DNA from 3 places in the Mesorhizobium cantuariense genome. Region 2 is predicted to be linked to each of the others. Evidence: predicted binding sites of a transcription regulator. Region 2 holds the regulator's gene; each other region holds the start of a gene.
What was found. The regulator PhoB, encoded in region 2, activates phosphate uptake and scavenging genes when phosphate is short. The targets are predictions, from matches to a motif close to TGTCATNNANCTGTCAT.

Region 1: pstS (phosphate ABC transporter substrate-binding protein PstS) is a predicted target of PhoB. The motif match lies at 3,787-3,803, and genes of this name have one in related genera.
Region 3: ppk2 (polyphosphate kinase 2) is a predicted target of PhoB. The motif match lies at 3,692-3,708, and genes of this name have one in related genera.

The regions. Positions count from the first base shown of each region.
Region 1 covers NZ_JBHRVD010000001.1:1,838,039-1,844,055, forward strand. The annotation lists gene ACFOJ9_RS08455 (sigma-54-dependent transcriptional regulator) at 1-194, shown strand, start outside; gene ACFOJ9_RS08460 (GNAT family N-acetyltransferase) at 261-689, shown strand; gene ACFOJ9_RS08465 (Na/Pi cotransporter family protein) at 774-2,498, opposite strand; gene pstS (phosphate ABC transporter substrate-binding protein PstS) at 2,577-3,671, opposite strand; gene ACFOJ9_RS08475 (anhydro-N-acetylmuramic acid kinase) at 3,909-5,024, opposite strand; gene ACFOJ9_RS08480 (serine hydrolase domain-containing protein) at 5,024-6,017, opposite strand, start outside.
Region 2 covers NZ_JBHRVD010000001.1:6,048,318-6,054,334, reverse strand. The annotation lists gene pstC (phosphate ABC transporter permease subunit PstC) at 1-256, shown strand, start outside; gene pstA (phosphate ABC transporter permease PstA) at 253-1,569, shown strand; gene pstB (phosphate ABC transporter ATP-binding protein PstB) at 1,587-2,411, shown strand; gene phoU (phosphate signaling complex protein PhoU) at 2,437-3,144, shown strand; gene phoB (phosphate regulon transcriptional regulator PhoB) at 3,161-3,850, shown strand; gene ACFOJ9_RS29515 (ROK family protein) at 3,867-5,114, opposite strand; gene xylF (D-xylose ABC transporter substrate-binding protein) at 5,385-6,017, shown strand, end outside.
Region 3 covers NZ_JBHRVD010000001.1:2,744,870-2,750,886, forward strand. The annotation lists gene ACFOJ9_RS12865 (GntR family transcriptional regulator) at 58-723, shown strand; gene ACFOJ9_RS12870 (DUF982 domain-containing protein) at 891-1,085, shown strand; gene ACFOJ9_RS12875 (hypothetical protein) at 1,153-1,305, opposite strand; gene ACFOJ9_RS12880 (glycosyl transferase family 90) at 1,501-2,472, shown strand; gene ACFOJ9_RS12885 (aldo/keto reductase) at 2,491-3,534, opposite strand; gene ppk2 (polyphosphate kinase 2) at 3,818-4,738, shown strand; gene ACFOJ9_RS12895 (dihydrofolate reductase family protein) at 4,776-5,423, opposite strand; gene ACFOJ9_RS12900 (HepT-like ribonuclease domain-containing protein) at 5,595-5,945, opposite strand; gene ACFOJ9_RS12905 (nucleotidyltransferase family protein) at 5,945-6,017, opposite strand, start outside.

The DNA.
Region 1 (6,017 bases), 4.2 Mb from region 2:
GGGTCGGCCACTACGAGGCGCAACTGATCCGCGACGCATTGCGCGAGCATGGCGGCGATGTGCGCGGCGCCATCGACGCGCTCGGCGTACCGCGCAAGACCTTCTACGACAAGCTCAAGCGCTACGGCATTGCCGCGTCCGAATTCCGCAATGGTGGCGACCCGGATACGCAACCATTTCGGGGCCAGATATAGACGTTGCGCAAGCGTGCTGACCTTCGTAACGCTGAATTCATCCAGCAGCGCATGTCGGAAAGAGCCATGAAGACGACACTTGAAACGACGGCCAATCCCCGTCCTGAAGAACTCACCTTTCTCAGCGAACGCCTGGCGGCGTTCAACGACGGCGATGTCGGCGCTTCCGAAAGGAAGGCGCTTGCCGTGTTCGTGCGCGACGAGGACGGCGCGGTCGTCGCCGGCATTTCGGGATACACGGCCTGGGGCTGGCTCTACGTGCAGTGGCTGTGGGTCGATGAACGGCTGCGCGGCCGGCATACGGCCGGCAAGATGCTCGAGGCGGCCGAAAAGGAAGCGGTGGCGCGGGGCTGTCAAAATGCCTGGATCGACACCTTCAACCCGAACGCCGCCAAGGTCTATCAGCGCCAGGGTTATCAGCCCTTTGGAACGCTTGCCGATTTCCCTGTCGGCCGCAGCCGCATCTTCCTGCGCAAGGCGCTGGTTGACGCCTGATCCATCCCGATTGAATCGGGATGGAGTTGTCCTCGTGTTTGACCTGATCCCTGCCAAACCGAAGGTTCAAGATCCGGCGACCCGTTACTCGGCCGGAACCAGGCCTGGGTCTCCCATCGGGCTTGATCTGGTTTCCTTGCGTGCCGATGCGCGGGCGAGCACGCTTTGGCGGTTGACGGATCTGCGCTCGGCATCGATGCGATGGATCAGGATTTCCGCACGCTCGATCGACCCGAGCAGGGCCAGGATCGTGCCGCGTTCGGCGGCACCGGCATTCGGTCCGAGTGCCAGCGTGCGGGCACGCAGTTCCTCGACCTCCGGCAGATCGACATGGCCGGCCGGCATCTGCGGGTGGGAGATGCCATAAGTCGGCAAGATCTCACGCAGCGAGGTATCGAGCTTGTTCAGCGCGACGTCGACGATCGCTTGCGCCGGGTTGCTGAACTTCTCGCGCCTGACGCGGCGCGCCACCTGGTGCATCGATTCCGTCAGGGCGGCCGTGAAATCGGCTTCCTCGATCAGGCTGGCGATCAGATCGAGCTGTTCGTAAGGCAAGTCCTCCTTCATCAGCGCGGCCGTGTAGGAACGGATGTCGCGGCTGAGGATGTCGGTGGCGAGATAGTGTTCGCCCGGATCCGACGGCGCCTTCTTGGAAGAGCGTGCGATGTCGAGGAACATGGCCCCGGCCTGCAGGTGACGAGCCGTCTCCTGCTGCACGGCGGGAACGGCCTGGGCAAAATCGCTGGCCAGTTTGCGGTCGAGGAATTTTGGTGTCGAGTAATCCTCCGCGTCTTCAGCATCCGTGCGGCCGACACGCGACAGAACCCGCTCGAACACGCCGATGAACGGGAACAGCAGCACTGTGTTGAAGACGTTGAAGAAGGTCGAGTAGAGGCCGACCGCGATCGGCACCAGAGGGAAGGTTTCCTTGCCGTCGACGATCACCGGAATGGCCGGATCGCCGCCGAAGAACTGCATGGCCCATTCCAGCACCTGGATGGAGACGAAGAACAGCGGGATGGTGATGCACACGCCGATGATGTTGAACGAGATGTGCGCATAGGCGGTCCGCTTGGCATTCTTCGAAAGATTGAGCGAAGCCATCCACGACGTGATCGTGGTGCCGAGATCGGCGCCGAGCGAGAAGGCGACGGCGGTCGTCCAGTCGAGAATGCCCGCTGCGCCAAGGCCCATGACAATGCCGATCGTCGCCGAGGACGAGTGGATCATCGCGGTCACGCCGGCGGCGATGAACACACATTTGAGCAGGTTGAGGTAGGAGTCGGCGGTGAGGGTCTGCAGCAGCGCCATGACTTCGGGCAGGTTGCGAAGCGGGCGCAGGCCGCCGGTCATCAGATTGAGGCCGTAGAAGATCAGCGCGAAACCCATGCAGGCGAGCGCTATGTTCTTCACCTTTTCGCTTTTGGCGAAGCAGTAGACCAGCGAAAACACGCCGGCCAGGATCAATCCGAGCGGACCGAGCGGCAGGGCGATCAGCCCGTTGCCGAGCGTGGTGCCGACGTTGGCGCCCATGATCACGCTGATCGCCGGCCGCAGGGCGATGACACCGGCATTGACCAGGCCGACGACCATGACGCTCATCGCCGTCGACGACTGGATGACGCCTGTGATCAGCGTTCCCGCCAGAACGCCCTTGATCGGCGTTCCGGCTGCCTTGGCGAGAAAGTCGCGCATCCGGTTGACCGACAGCGCCTGGATGCCGTTTGCCATGAAATCCAGACCGAGCATGAAGATGCCCAAGCCGCCGATCACCGGCACGAGGATGTCCTTGAAGATATCTATGTCCATTTCAGGCAGTCCCCCAACAAGTCGCCACGACGACGCGGTATGAGTTCAGTTGCTGCACAAGGCAGCTTTCGCTCGGGTTCAGTTTCCGACCGGCAATTGCCTTGCCCAATACTGTTCGATCTGGTCAACGAGTGCTTTCGGCAGCGGCACATAGCCGAGTGCGGTGGCGTCGCCGGCGCCTTGTGCGAAGGCGAGCCGGAAAAGATCATGCACGCGGCGATAGCGATGTTCCGTACGGCCCGAGACCTGGACGACGGCGAACACCGCCGTGCTGATCGGGTACGCACCATCTCCGCTGCGATTGGTGAGGGAGGCGAAGAAGTCGGTCGTTTCCTCCCAGGCGACGGAGGTGGCCGCTGCTTGCACGCCCTGCGGGTCCGGTTTGACGAAACGGCCGGATTTGTTCTGGACCGCCGCGAAGGGGAGGCCGGCGCGAAGCACCTGGCCGTATTCGGCATAGGCGATCGCCCCTTTGGTGGCTGCAACGGCACGAAGAAGCGCCTGCGTGCCTTCAGCACCTGTCCCGAGCGGCCAGTCGATCAGCGTGTCGGTCCCGAGCTTCGTCTTCCATTCTTCGCTTGTCGACGACAGAAACTCGGTGAAGACGTAGGTCGAGCCCGAACCGTCCTGCCGATGGATGACGCCGATGGCGAGATCGGGAAGGGCTATGTCGGGGTTGAGCGCCTGGATCGCGGGATCGGACCAGGACTTGATCTTGCCGAGATAGATGTCGGCGATCACCGCGCCGGAGAGGCGCAGGCCTTGTTCAGGCAGGCCATCGAGATTGGTGACCACCGCTATGCCGCCCATGACGATCGGAAATTGCCGCTGGCCGTTCCTGGCGAGATCGCTTGGCGGCACAGGAACATCCGTGGCGGCGAAATCCAGCTCGGGCTGCGCAAGCCGCATGAGGCCGGCAAGGGAGCCGACCGGCTCATAGTCGACGGTCCAGTCCAGCGTGAAGAAGTCGCCGCCGTCGGCGCGCGCATCCTTGTAGGCTGTTGCCCACTTGCCGATGATCGGCGCGGCCAGGGTCGATCCGGCGCCGCGAATAGGCTCGGCCTGCGCAGCGGACCCGATCATGGCCCCGATGATGGCAAAGGCGAGCGTAGCCGCCAATCCCGAGACCGTCGGCCTTGCACCGCGCAATGACGCCAAAATCATTGAAAACATAAATAGAATCCTGATTGTACCGCCACGCCATTATGGGCGCACATCAACAGTCAGACGCCGATGAAATGAGGCGCTGGCCAAAAACAAGATCGCTCTTGTCTTGTATTAATTTTTCTTAACGATTGGATGACAGAGGTCGTGCCGGGAAAAGCTTTTCGGCTGTACCGAGAAAGCTTCCAGCTGCAAAAATCCGGATAAAAGGCCGGATCGCTTCAAAGCCGAATCCGGCTCTTGTTTTTATCCGGCGAGCTTTCCGCCGCGCATCGGTTGCGGCGCGCCGGTCGTGCTCGGAAAGCTGATCGGCAGGCCGCGCAGCACGCGCACCGCGAGGAAGGCAAAACACTCCGCCTCGACCGCGTCGCCGCTCCAGCCGAGGCTCTCGGCCTGCACCACTTCGACACCGGCACGGGTTGCCAGCATCGCCATCATTGTCGGGTTGTGGCGGCCGCCGCCGCTGACCACCAATTTTCTAGGCCGGTGTGGCAGAAGGTCGAGGGCCTTGCCGACGGCGCCGGCGGTGAAGGCGGTCAACAGGGCCGCACCGTCCTCGGCGCTCAGGCCGTCCGCCATCGCGGCACCGAAGTCGAAACGGTCCAGCGATTTGGGATAGGGCTTGGTCAGATAGGGGTGCTGCAACAGCTTGGCGAGCCGGGCCTCGTCGACCGTTCCCGCTCGGCCAAGCGCGCCGTCGCGGTCCATTTCGCCAAGCCCCTTCGACTTGATGAAATCGTTCAGCGGCGCGTTGGCGGGGCCGGTGTCGAAGGCAATGACATTGTCGGCGCCGTCCCACCAGGTGATGTTGGCGACGCCACCGAGATTGAGCACGGCCACCTCGCCGCTGGCGCCGGCGCTGCGCATCAGCGCGGTGTGATAGGCAGCAGCCAATGGCGCGCCTTGCCCGCCGGCGCGCATGTCGGCCGAGCGGAAATCGTAGGCGACCTTGGTGCCCAAGAGGGCATGCATCAGCTCGCCGTCGCCGAGCTGCCGGGTCTGGCCGAGACGTCCGACTTGCGGTGCACGATGCAGCACGGTCTGGCCGTGAAAACCGACGACGCCGATATCGGCTATAGTCATCCCATAGGCTTCGACCAATTCCCTGACCGCCGCCGACTGGGCACGCGTCAGGGCTTCCTCCGCGGTGCGAAAAATCGCCGGCTCCGGCCCGACAAAATTCCAGGCCCGTGCCTCCGTCAGCGTCTCTTCCAGCAGGGTGCGGATCGACGGGGGATAGGGCATCAGCCGATAGGTGCCGAAATCGTCGATCCGTTCGCCATCGGTCTTGATCAGCGCGACGTCGATGTTGCCGTCAAGCACGGTGCCGGTCATCAGGCCGACGGCCCAGATTGGTTCCATTATTGCGCTCCATTCATGAGATCACCGACCGCTTGCCGAAGCTGAACGATTCCGCTGTCGAAATGACGTGTCGGATGGATCCGGTTGGTGAGCAAGGCCCAGGCCTTGCCTCTGTCGAAGTCGATCCACAGTCCGGTGCCGGTAAAGCCGGTGTGGCCAATGGTTCCCGGGCTGCACAGCGTCCCGCCGGACCAGCCCTCATAGGGACGCTCCCAGCCATGGGTGCGGGTGGCGGACAAGGGCGTGCGCATCAGCGCAATCGAGCGTCCAGAGGCGCCGGTCAGCAGCCCTTGCGCAAAATCGAGGACGGAAGCGGCCGTTCCGAACAGACCGGCATGCCCCGCACCTTGCAGCGCCGAGCAATTGTCGTCGTGGACCTCGCCGGACAGCACGCGGTGCCGCCAGGTGCAGTCCTCTGTCGCAGCGGCGACATTGGGCTCCGTGGACCAGGCAAAGCCCGGACCGGGCTCCATGTCGCGGATGGTCTTTCCCGAGAGCCGCTCGAGCGCGAAGCCGAGCAGGATGAAGTTGATGTCGGAGTAGACCGGGTCGCGGGCCTGCCATTCGCGCTGCAGGATGAAGGCGCGCAGCAGTTCGGGATCGCGCCCGTAAGTGTAGATCGGCTCGACGGCCGGAAAAGGCGTCTGGTGGCCGAGACATTGGCGGAACGTCACCTTCCGTTCCCAGGCCTCGGCATCATACTGGCGAAGGTCCGGCAGGGCAGAGACCAGCGGCGCATCGAGATCGATGGCGCCGTCTTCCGCCAGCGCCAGGATGCGCGGCGTCGTGAAGATGACCTTGGTTAGGGATGCCAGGTCGAACCAGGTGTTGTCCTGCATGGGGCGCGGCTTCGGCACGAGTTGGGCCGAGCCGATCGACCTGACGATGCGGTCGCCGTTACGGTCGACAATGCCGAGCACGCCGCCGGGAATGCGTTTTGTGGAAACTGCCGTGGCGAGCGGTTGGAAGGCATGGTCGAAGAGCTGGGCGAGG
Region 2 (6,017 bases):
CGCCTCGCGCGCCATCGGCGAAACGATGATCGTCGTGCTGGCGGCGGGCGTCGCCGCCAACCTCACCATCAACCCGTTCGAGGCGATGACGACCATCACCGTCAAGATCGTCAACCAGCTCACCGGCGACCTCGAGTTCAATTCGCCGCAGACGCTGGTCGCCTTCGCGCTCGGCCTGACGCTGTTCGCGCTGACGCTGGTGATGAACATCGTCGCGCTCTACATCGTGCGCAAATACCGGGAGCAGTACGAATGACCGACATCCCCATGGATACGATGGTCAGGGCCGCGGCCCATCCGCGCCGCGACATCGGCCTGAAGGCCCGTTACGCCGCCGAACGCCGTTTCCGCATCTATGGCGCCGTGGCGATTTCCGTTGGCCTGGCGTTCCTGGCCATCATGCTGATCACCATCGTCTCGAAAGGCTACACCGCCTTTTGGCAGACGACGGTATCGCTGCCGATCACGTTCGACGAGAAGGTGATCGATCCTTCCGGCAAGCGCGCCACCGATCCGAGCGTTCTGATCAAGGCAAATTATCCCAAGCTCGCCGAAAACGCGCTGGTCGCCAAGCTCGGCATCAATCCCGACGACAAGCCGGCAATCAGGCAGCTCAAGGGCTTCCTGTCGGAAGGCGCACGCGTCCAGTTGCGCGACATCGTCGCCGCCGATCCGTCGGTGATCGGCACGACGCGCAACGTCAACATTCTCGCCGCCGCCAATCTCGACTCGGCCTTCAAGGGCCAGATCGATCTCGGCGTCGAGGAAGCGCGACGCAAGGTCTCGGACCAGCAGATCACCTGGATGAACAAGCTCAAGGCCGAGGGTGCGATGGCCGAGCATTTCAACACCGGCCTGTTCACCTATGGCGCCTCCAGCCGTCCGGAAACGTCCGGCATGGGCGTGGCGATCATCGGCTCGTTCTACATGATGGTGATCGTGCTGCTGCTGGCGCTGCCAATCGGTGTCGCCGCCTCCATCTATCTGGAGGAGTTCGCCAAGAAGAACCGCTTCACCGACCTGATCGAAGTCAATATCAACAATCTGGCCGCGGTGCCGTCGATCGTCTTCGGCCTGCTCGGCCTCGCGGTGTTTATCAATTTCCTAGGCATGCCGCGCTCCGCCGCTTTCGTCGGCGGCCTGGTGCTGACGCTGATGACGCTGCCGACGATCATCATCGCGACGCGCGCGGCACTTGCCGCCGTGCCGCCGTCGATCCGCTCGGCAGCCCTTGGTCTCGGCGCCTCCAAGATGCAGATGGTGTTCCACCACATCCTGCCGCTTGCCGCGCCCGGCATCCTCACCGGCACCATCATCGGTCTTGCGCGTGCGCTCGGCGAAACCGCGCCGCTGCTGCTGATCGGCATGGTCGCCTTCGTCGCCGATCCTCCGACGACGCCTTTCGATCCGGCCACCGCGCTGCCGGTGCAGATCTATATGTGGGCGAACGAGGCCGAACGCGCCTTCGTCGAGCGCATGTCCGGCGCCATCATCATCCTGCTCGTCTTCCTCATGGCCATGAACATCACCGCGATCGTGCTTCGGCGTCGGTTCGAGCGGCGCTGGTAGAAAAAAGGCATTTTGGTATGAACATCATGACCGAACAGTCCCTTGAAAACGCAGTGGGCGACAAGGTGAACGCCAAGTCGAACGAAGTGATCAAAATGCGCGGCGACAAGGTCGGCGTGTTCTACGGCGAGAAGCAGGCGCTGTTCGACGTCGATCTCGACGTCCGCCTCAATCAGGTGACCGCGCTGATCGGCCCCTCCGGCTGCGGCAAGTCCACCTTCCTGCGCTGCCTCAACCGCATGAACGACACCATCGATTCAGCGCGGGTAATCGGCAAGATAACGCTCGACGAAGAGGATATCTACGACAAGAACATCGACGTCGTCGAGCTCAGGGCGCGCGTCGGCATGGTGTTCCAGAAGCCCAATCCGTTTCCCAAGTCGATCTACGAGAACGTCGCCTATGGCCCGCGCATCCACGGACTGGCCAAGCGCAAGGCCGACATGGATCAGATCGTCGAGTCGAGCCTGAAGAAGGCGGCAATCTGGAACGAGGTCAAGGACCGCTTGCAGGAACCTGGCACCGGCCTTTCCGGTGGCCAGCAGCAGCGTCTGTGCATTGCGCGCGCCATCGCCGTGTCGCCCGAGGTGATCCTGATGGACGAGCCGTGTTCGGCGCTCGACCCGATCGCCACCGCTCGCGTCGAGGAACTGATCGACGAACTGCGTCAGAACTATACGATCGTCATCGTCACCCACTCGATGCAGCAGGCGGCGCGCGTGTCGCAGCGCACCGCGATGTTCCATCTTGGCTATCTGGTCGAGGAGGGAGCCACCGACAAGATGTTCACCACCCCCGACGACAAGCGCACCCAGGACTACATCACCGGCCGGTTCGGCTGAGTTCAGCATACGAGGGACGAAGATCATGGGTGAACATACCGTCGCATCTTTCGATGAGGATCTGGAGCAGGTCAGCCAGCTGATCCGCGACATGGGCGATCTCGCCCGCTCGATGGTCAGTGGCTCGACCAAGGCATTGCTCAATTCGGACAATGCGCTGGCGCAGCGGGTGGTTTCCGACGATGCCATCATGGATGCACGCCAGCGCGAGTTGGACGATCGCGCCATCACGCTGATCGCCAAGCGCCAGCCGATGGCCAACGACCTGCGTGCGGTGGTCGGTTCGATCCGCATGGCCGGCGACCTCGAGCGCATCGGCGACCTTGCCAAGAACATTGCCAAACGCGTCGGCACTGTCGGCCTGAGCGTCACGCCGCGCGACCTGTCGCATTCGATCGACGGGATGGCGCAGCTGGTGCTGATCCAGGTGCAGGGCGTCATCGACGAGTATGCCGCCGCTGACGCGGCAGCGCTTGCCACGCTCAGAAACAACGACGAGCGCATCGACGTCAAATACACCTCGGTGTTCCGTGAACTGCTGACCTACATGATGGAAGACCCGCGCAACATCACTGCCTGCACGCATCTGTTGTTCTGCGCCAAGAACCTCGAGCGCATCGGCGACCACGTGACCAACATCGCTGAAAATGCCTATTATGTTTTGACCGGCACGCAGCTGCCCGCCAATCGTCCGAAGCAGGACGAGACGGCAATGTCCGCGCCGGCCGCATGACAGGGATGACCAGTCGATGATCGCGCCACGCATCATGGTGGTGGAGGATGAGGAGCCGCTAGGCGTGCTGCTCCGCTACAATCTCGAATCCGAAGGCTATCAGGTCGAGGTGGTGACGCGCGGTGACGAGGCCGAGATCCGGCTGCAGGAGAACGTTCCCGACCTTCTGGTGCTCGACTGGATGGTGCCTGCGGTTTCCGGTATCGAACTCTGTCGTCGGCTAAGAATGCGTCCCGAGACCGAGCGGCTGCCGATCATCATGCTGACCGCGCGTGGCGAGGAGAGCGACCGCGTGCGCGGTCTGTCGACCGGCGCCGACGATTATCTGGTCAAGCCGTTCTCGACACCGGAATTCATGGCCAGGGTCAAGGCGCTGCTGCGCCGCGCCAAGCCGGAGGTGCTGTCCAGTGTGCTGAAGGTCGGCGATATCGTGCTCGACCGTGAATCGCACCGGGTCTATCGCAAGAAGAGCGAGATCAGGCTTGGACCGACCGAGTTCCGCCTGCTCGAATTCATGATGCGCCATCCCGGCCGCGTCTTCTCGCGCAGCCAGCTGCTCGACAATGTCTGGGGCGAGACGATCTACATCGACGAGCGCACGGTGGATGTGCATGTCGGCCGGCTGCGCAAGGCCGTCAACAACGGCCGCATGCCCGACGTCATCCGCACCATTCGTGGAGCGGGCTACGCGATCCGTGAGGATTGAACTCGCCCGTTTGAATTCACGCCACGTTCTTGCCGGCGAGGCCGGATCTTGTTTGCGCGCCGGGTGCGAAAATCTCCTGGTCGACGAAGGTCAGCGCACGCATGGCGCAGCCTTCGCGGATCAGCGGCAGTTCGTTCGGCTCGGTGTCGAAGGAAATCGATTTCGAGTGCTGGCCGCCGGCGGTCTGGGCAATCGCCTTGCGCAATGCCGGCTCGATCAAGTCGAAGGCAGCGGCGCTGACCCCGACCATGGCTACGGGCGCCGGATCGATCAGCGCGAACAGGCTGCCGAGGCCGTAGCCGAGCGCTTCGCCGGCCTTGCGATAGGCCTCGCGCTCGGGTCCGTCGCTTTCGCGGGCCGCGGTGGCCAGGGCACGCATGTCGGCGTCGCTGACATCGGCGACGGGTTCTGCGTCCTCACCCAATTGCCTTGCGCTGCGCCAGATGGCGTAGTTGCCGGCATAGGCTTCGACGCAGCCGCGCCGCCCGCAGCGGCAGAGCGCGCCGTTCGGCCGGTGGATCATGTGGCCGAACTCGCCGCCCGAGGAATGGGTGCCGGTGAACAGCTCGCCCTTCAGCACCAGGCCCATGCCGATGCCGTGCGATAGAAGAATGGCGATGAAATCGTCGCGGTAGCGATCAGGGTCGCGCCAGCGCAGTGCTATAGCCATCATGTTGCAGTCGTTTTCCATGGTGGCGGGGATGCCGAACTCGTCTTCGAGTATGTCGGCGAAGGCGATGTCGGTGTGAGGCGTGATCGGCGACCACAGCATGGCGCGGGCATGGGTGTCGGTGATGCCCTGGATCGCCAGAGCGATGCGGGCGATGCTGCGCACGTCAAGATCGGGGTCTTCGAGGCGGCGCCGCACGATTGCCGTGCATTCGCCGATCAGCGCCTCGCGCGGCATCGTCAGCGTGTCCAGCCTGCGCTGCTCCTCGGCGATCACCTGGCCGGCATAGTCGATGACGGCAACGGAGAGAAAATTCAGCGACAGAACGACGGTCATCACCGCCGCCGCTTCCGGATTGAGGCTGAGGCCGACCTGCGGCCGACCGCGTTTGAGCGAGCCGGCCTCGCTCGGTTTGCTTTCGGTCAGGATGCCTTCGCCGATCAGGTCGGAGGAGATCGCCGATATGGTCGAGTGGCTGAGGCCCGTGGTCGCGGCGATCTCGGTGCGTGACGGTTGTCCGGCGCGGCGCACGGCTGCGATCACCATCGCGCGGTTGCGGCGGCGCAAATCGTCGTGGCGGATTCCGACCGACATGTTTCTTCACATCCTCCCGGTCGCCGCGGTTCTTCCTGCCCCTGGAACGCTGCCGGCAACGCGGTCAAATACTGGCAGAAGCGGCCCGCCCTGTCACTTATTTATTCCGAGGCTCGAAAAAAATTCTGAAGGACATCAAAATCCATCAGAATCGATGTTGACAGCGTTCGGGTGTTGGATCAGTATTTTTTCGAGGCTCGAAAAAATAGAGCCTCTGTGCCGGCCTTCGGGTCAGTTTGGTCGCGCCATACGCGGCGCAGGGAGGATAATATGAAAAGATTCACAGCCGCCATCCTGGCGGGTGTCGCCATGTCGCTGACGCTCGTGTCGGTCGCACAGGCCAAGGACAAGGTCATCGGCGTTTCGTGGTCCAACTTCCAGGAGGAGCGCTGGAAGACCGACGAGGCCGCCATGAAGACGGCGATCGAGGCCGCCGGCGACAAGTACATCTCCGCCGATGCGCAGTCCAATCCCGGTAAGCAGCTCACCGATGTCGAAAGCCTGATCTCGCAGGGCGCCAACGCGCTGATCATCCTGGCGCAGGATGCCTCGGCCATCGGCCCGGCGGTGCAGAAGGCGCTGGATGAAGGCATTCCGGTCGTCGGCTATGACCGGCTGATCGAGAACAAGGATGTCTTCTACCTGACTTTCGACAATAAGGAAGTCGGCCGCATGCAGGCCCGCGAAGTGTTCAAGGCCAAGCCGGAAGGCAACTATGTCTTCATCAAGGGTTCGGGTGCCGATCCGAATGCCGATTTCCTGTTCTCGGGCTCGATGGAAGTGCTCAAGGAAGCCATAGACAGCGGCAAGATCAAGAATGTCGGCGAGGCCTATACGGACGGCTGGCTGCCCGCCAATGCCCAGAAGAACATGGAACAGTTCCTGACCGCCAACGACAACAAG
Region 3 (6,017 bases), 3.3 Mb from region 2:
CGGAAAAGGCGGCCGGCAAGACGATCGCCAGCAAACGACCAAAAAATGGAAACGACAATGTCGCAGATGCAGAGCGTCGAAAAACAGCTTCGGCAGATGATCCTGGGTCTTGAGATCGGTCCCGGCGAGAAGCTGACCGAGCGCTGGATCGAAAGCCGTTTCGGCGCGTCGCGAACCCCGGTCAGGGCAGCACTTCTGCGGCTTGAGACCGAGGGCCTGGTCGGCAGGGACGGGCGTGGCTGGACGGTGTCGCCTATCAACCTGGCCGAGCTTGAGCAGATCGCAGTCTACAGGGAGGCGGTCGAGGTTGCGGCACTTCGCCTGACATGCGGCATGGCGGACCGGAGCGCCGTCGATGTCATCGAGGCGATGCTCGAGTCCTGCGACAACGACACGTCGCGCGAGGAATGGCATCGTGTCGGCATGGATTTTCACATCGAACTGGCGCGTCTGTCGGGCAACGAATTCCTGTTCCGGGCGGTCCGCGATGCCATGACGCGCCTGTCGCGGGCGCGATGGCTCGAGGTTCGCGATGAAGCCGCCCTTGCTCGCGCCTGGGCCGAACATCGCGCCATTCTGGCAGCGGCACGCCTTGGCGATGCCGATGAAGCCGCGCGCCTGCTTTCGGGCCACATCGTCGGCAGCCGCGACCGGCTGGTGACATCGCTCGCCAACGATCGCCGCGGTCTTCGCGCCAGAGGCTTTGCCGTCGTCGCCGCTTGAGGCGCCGTGCAGGCAGGGTACGCGCCGCGCAAAAGGCGGCCTCTGGACGTATGCGCACTTTCGGCCTCGCTTCACCGACGCCGATGGCGTAAGGAGCGGCGATGGAAAACAACCGATTTGAAACACCTGTGACTGTGAAGTCAGTCGCGGCGGGAAGCACTCAGCTCTTGCGTACTGCGCGTGAGGCTTCCGACTACCTGCTCAACAGCTGGCCCGGCAAGCGCAGCCCCAAGCATCGCGCTGCCCTGCAGGCTTGCCATGACGCGCTGGCCGGCGACAAGCCGGCGATGAACGCCAGGCGCGCCTTCATCGCGGCAGCACGCGAAGTGGACGTCTTTATCAGCGACAAGGCGCCTGCCTGATACAAGGGCGGTAGTCCGGGCGACAATCTGGATTGAGGCATGGCCCGCATCTGCGGGCCTTTTGCCGTCACTTTGCCGTTTCGGTTTCGGTTTCGGTCTCGTCCTCGGGCTTCGAACGTTCGCGCGCGGCAACCTTGGCTGCCAGCTTCTCGGCCTTCTTGGCCGCCTTCTGGCGGTCGCGTTCCTTGCGTTCCTGATCGTAGTTTGGTGGTCGCGCCATATCGGCTCCTTTTTCACTGCCTCGCGGCTATGGTCCTGCCTAGGAGCATTAGCCGTCAAACACAACAGCTGAAGCGATAGTGGCCGTTCGCATCGAGGATGGTCGGGGCTTGCAACGTGCTCGGTACAATGATGTAGGGAGAGCCGGGGCATCAACAAGCTGCGATCTGCCCCGTTTGTTTTGATCAAGTGAATTATGGCCACGATACAACGAACGACGGCAAGGGTTTTCTACTATGCGCGAAACGTCTTGCGCGATATCGCACCGCAGGCACTCTTCCGCCGACGGTTGGCGGGCCGCCTCGAACAGGCCCGGCTCTCGGATGAGGCGGTGTGGCGGCGGCTGAATTACTACAACAAGCTGCAGAATACGTTTTCGCCCAGCCCAGCTGCCGTGCGTCTCGACAAGCTGCCCCCTACGCCGACCATGTATTATTACGACCTCAGGGAGTTCGCCCGCTATTTCGATCCGGCATTGCTCGTCGACATCGAATTCGGCGACGTCATCGAGGTGCCGAAGGTGCCGACGCTCGTCAAGGATCGGCCGATCTGCGCCGACGACGGCAATGCGGTGATCATGAAATTCAACAAGTTCCGGCACTTCCACATGCCGGCCGACGCAATTGCCTTCGCCGACAAGCGCCCGGTGGTGGTCTGGCGCGGCGATCTCAACAATCCGAAACGGACGAGATTTATCGACGCCGTGCGCGATCTGCCGTTCTGCGACGCCGGCTCACACAAGCCGTATGCGCCAGCCGAATACAGCAAACCTTTTCTCAGCATCAGCCAACAGCTGCGTTGCCGCTACATCGTCTCGCTCGAAGGCAACGACGTGGCGACCAATCTCAAATGGATCCTGAATTCCAATTCGCTCTGCCTGATGCCGTTGCCGACATACGAGACATGGTTTGCGGAAAAGCAACTCGAGGCCGGTGTCCACTATGTGCCGCTCGACCCGGATTTCACCGATGTCACGGACAAGGTACGCTATTTCGAACGACACCCGGCCGAGGCGGAACGCATCATCGCCGCCGCCAATGCCTATTGCCGCCAATTCTCCAACGAGCAGGACGAGCGGGCGATCTCCCTGCTCGTGCTGTACAAATATTTTGTGCTCAGCGGCCAGATCGAGCCCGATCCAGAGGTCTGGCGGTTTATCCAAGGTTAGCGCGCCGCGGGCCTCGGCTCAGATGCCGCTTCGGTCCAGAACCAGGTCGGCGGGGCCGAAGCGGTCTTTTGCCGTCAGTTGCTGGTGCCAGTAGGGATAGAGCAAGGGCGGCCGGCTGACCGCGTCGAGGCGACCGCGCTCGTCGCCGGCAAGCACCAGGCTTGCCGCTGCGATGTTGTCCCTGAACTGCGTTTCGGTCCTGCCGCCGATCACCAGCGAACTGACGGCCGGCCGGCCAAGCAGCCAAGCCAGTGCCACCTGCGCTGCCGACACACCGCGCTGCGTGCCGATCTCGACAAGCACGTCGACGATCCGCCACAGCCGGTCCTCGTCGCGGATCGGCGGTTCGGACCAGCCGGCGAGCTGCCGAGCGGTGGGGCTGTCGCGGCGGTATTTGCCGGACAGCAATCCGCCGGCAAGCGGGCTCCAGACCAGCACGCCCAGCCCCTGGTCGACGGAAATCGGCAGCAATTCATACTCCGCCTCGCGCGCTTCCAGCGTGTAGTGGATCTGCTGGGTGACGAAGCGCGGCTGGTGATGGCTGTCGCTGATGCCGAGCGCCTTCATCACCTGCCAGCCGGAATAGTTGGAGCAGCCGACATAGCGGATCTTGCCTTGCGCAACCAAAGTATCGAGCGCCGCGATGGTCTCCTCCAGCGGTGTTGCGCCATCCCATTCGTGCAGGAAGTAGATGTCGATGACGTCGGTCTTGAGCCGCTTCAGGCTCTTCTCGCATTCGCGGATCAGGTGATGGCGCGACAGGCCTTCATCGTTCGGACCGTTACCGATCCGCATCCGTGCCTTGGAGGCGATCAGCACGTCGCCTTTGCGCTTGCCGCCGAGCGCTTCGCCGATGATCTCTTCCGAAATGCCGTTCGAATAGACATTGGCGGTGTCGATGACGTTGATGCCGGCATCGATGCAGAGATCGATCATCCGGCGCGCTTCGTCGAGGTCGGTCTTGCCGACCGCCGAAAACGCGCCGGCGCCGCCGAAAGTCATGGTGCCCATGGTCAGTGTCGAAACTTTCAGGCCGGAACGGCCGAGGGTGCGGTATTCCATGTCAGTCCTCGCGATTGCGTTGGGAAGGGGGCTGGGGGAGGGCGCGCGCCGAATGTGGCCGCTATTTGTAGGACAATTTGGGCGGCTTGTCTCCATGCCAGGACGACGGATCGATCGTGCCTGGCGGGATTTGCAGCGGCCTGGATCACGCCCGGGCTGCAATAAAACCGTCATTGCCGGCCTATATTGAAGTCGGCTCAGGGTGTTGTCGTTCCGGACCGCAAGCCGGGAGTTTGGGGGCACCGAACGTGGATCGACAGAGCTTGCAAGCGGAGCAACTGACATGACCGAGCTAAAACAGAATTCTCCTGCCAAGGACTGGCTTGAAGCCGATCTCGCCGACACGCTCGACGAGGACTATGAGCTCGAAATGTCGGAGCCGGCGCTGTCGATGGAGATCGCCAAGATCTACAAGAACGCGCATCCGCCTTCGATCGATCGCATGCAGTATTTTCGCGACCTGATCACCTTGCAGTCCGAATTGATCAAGCTGCAGTCCTGGGTCGCCTACCACAAGAAGAAGCTGGTGGTGATCTTCGAGGGGCGCGACTCGGCCGGCAAGGGCGGCGTCATCAAGCGCATCACCCAGCGGCTCAATCCGCGCATCTGCCGTGTCGTGGCACTGCCGGCACCGACCGAGCGCGAGAAGTCGCAATGGTATTTCCAGCGCTATGTCCCGCATCTGCCGGCTGGCGGCGAGATCGTGCTGTTCGACCGCTCCTGGTACAACCGCTCGGGCGTCGAGCGGGTGATGGGCTTCGCCCAGCCCGATCAGGTGGAAGAATTCTTCCGCGACGTGCCTGAGTTCGAGCGCATGCTGGTCCGCTCGGGCATCACCGTGGTCAAATACTGGTTCTCGATCACCGACGAGGAGCAGCAGATGCGCTTCCTGATGCGCATCCACGATCCGATGAAGCAGTGGAAATTGTCACCGATGGACCTGCAGTCGCGCGTGCGCTGGGAGCAGTACACCAAGGCCAAGGAAGAGACCTTCGTCCGCACCAACATCCCGGAAGCCCCGTGGTTCATCGTCGAAGGCAACGACAAGAAGCGGGCGCGGCTGAACTGCATCGACCACCTGCTCAAGCAGATGCCCTATGAAGAGGTCCCGCACGAGGAGATCACGCTGCCGGAGCGCGTTTTCAATCCCGAATACGAGCGCCAGACGCTGCCGCGCGAGCTCTACGTGCCGGAGAAATACTGAGCGTCTTTACCCTCCCCGACGCGGGGAGGGTAAAGAACTATGCCCGCTTGATGGTGACGTGCGTGGCGAGCGGCGTCGCCACCTGCTCGCTGCAGAGATAACCGAGCTTGAGCATGTCGAGGCCGGCAAAAAGGTTCTCCCCCTTGCCGAGCAGCACCGGCGCGATCGCCAGATGCATCTCGTCGATCAGCTTCTCCTGGAGGTATTGCCGGATTGTGTCGACGCCGCCGCCGACCCGCACATCCTTGCCGTCAGCCGCTGCTTTCGCCTGTTCAAGCGCCGAATGGATGCCGTCGGTGATGAAGTAAAAGGTTGTGCCGCCCTCCATGACGATCGGTTCGCGCTCGTGGTGCGTCAGCACGAAAACCGGCACATGGTACGGCGGGTTGTCGCCCCACCAGCCTTTCCAGCTGTCGTCAGGCCATTCGCCGCGGATCGGCCCGAACATGTTGCGGCCGAGAATCCAGGCGCCGACATTTTCGAAACTGCGCGCCGCGAACGCCTCGTTGATATCGGTGGTGCCGCCATCCTGTCCGAGCACCATCTCACGGAAGGTGCGGGTGTCGACAAACCACTTGTGCAAGGATTCCCCACCGACGCCGAGCGGATTTTGCAGATCCTGATCGGGACCGGCGCCATAGCCGTCGAGCGACAGGCTGAAAGCGTTGACACGAAGTTTGGACATGAGAGCCTCCTCGATAACCAGTTGTATTTTGCAAGCGGTGTTTTGATAGCAAACTGATTGCGATTTGCAAGTGGTATTTTCGAGGCAACGATCGGACTGTCGGTTCTGAAGACAAGCCGGTAGCCGCGCCGGCGAAACAGGATGCGGCCGCAGGCTGTCTGCCAGCCACAATTATTGGCGCTGCGATGCTTCGAGCATACGTTCGATAGCACGACGTAGTGGCGGCAGGCTGTCGGTCACCACCGCCCATACTATCGCACCGGAGGTCTTGTGATATTCGTGACGCAAAATGTTGCCTATCCCACGAACTTGTTTCCATGGAATCTCGGAGGCAAGGGCTGCCAAATCATCCGGAATGTGCCGGGCAGCTTCGGAAATGATTTCGATCCCGCGCTCGATGCCATGTCGGAGCAGCCAGTCGCTATTGAAGTCATCCAGCGTCTTGCCCACGGCGGCAGCAGCGATGCCGTCCAAGGCCTCCATGATTTCGGCTAGAATCGGTTCGAGCCGGCGCACTGCCATCAGAATATGCGCACGGCAGATCGTTCGATGTCGGCCTTCAACATGGGATTGAGGCTGTCGCGGGTGGTGATA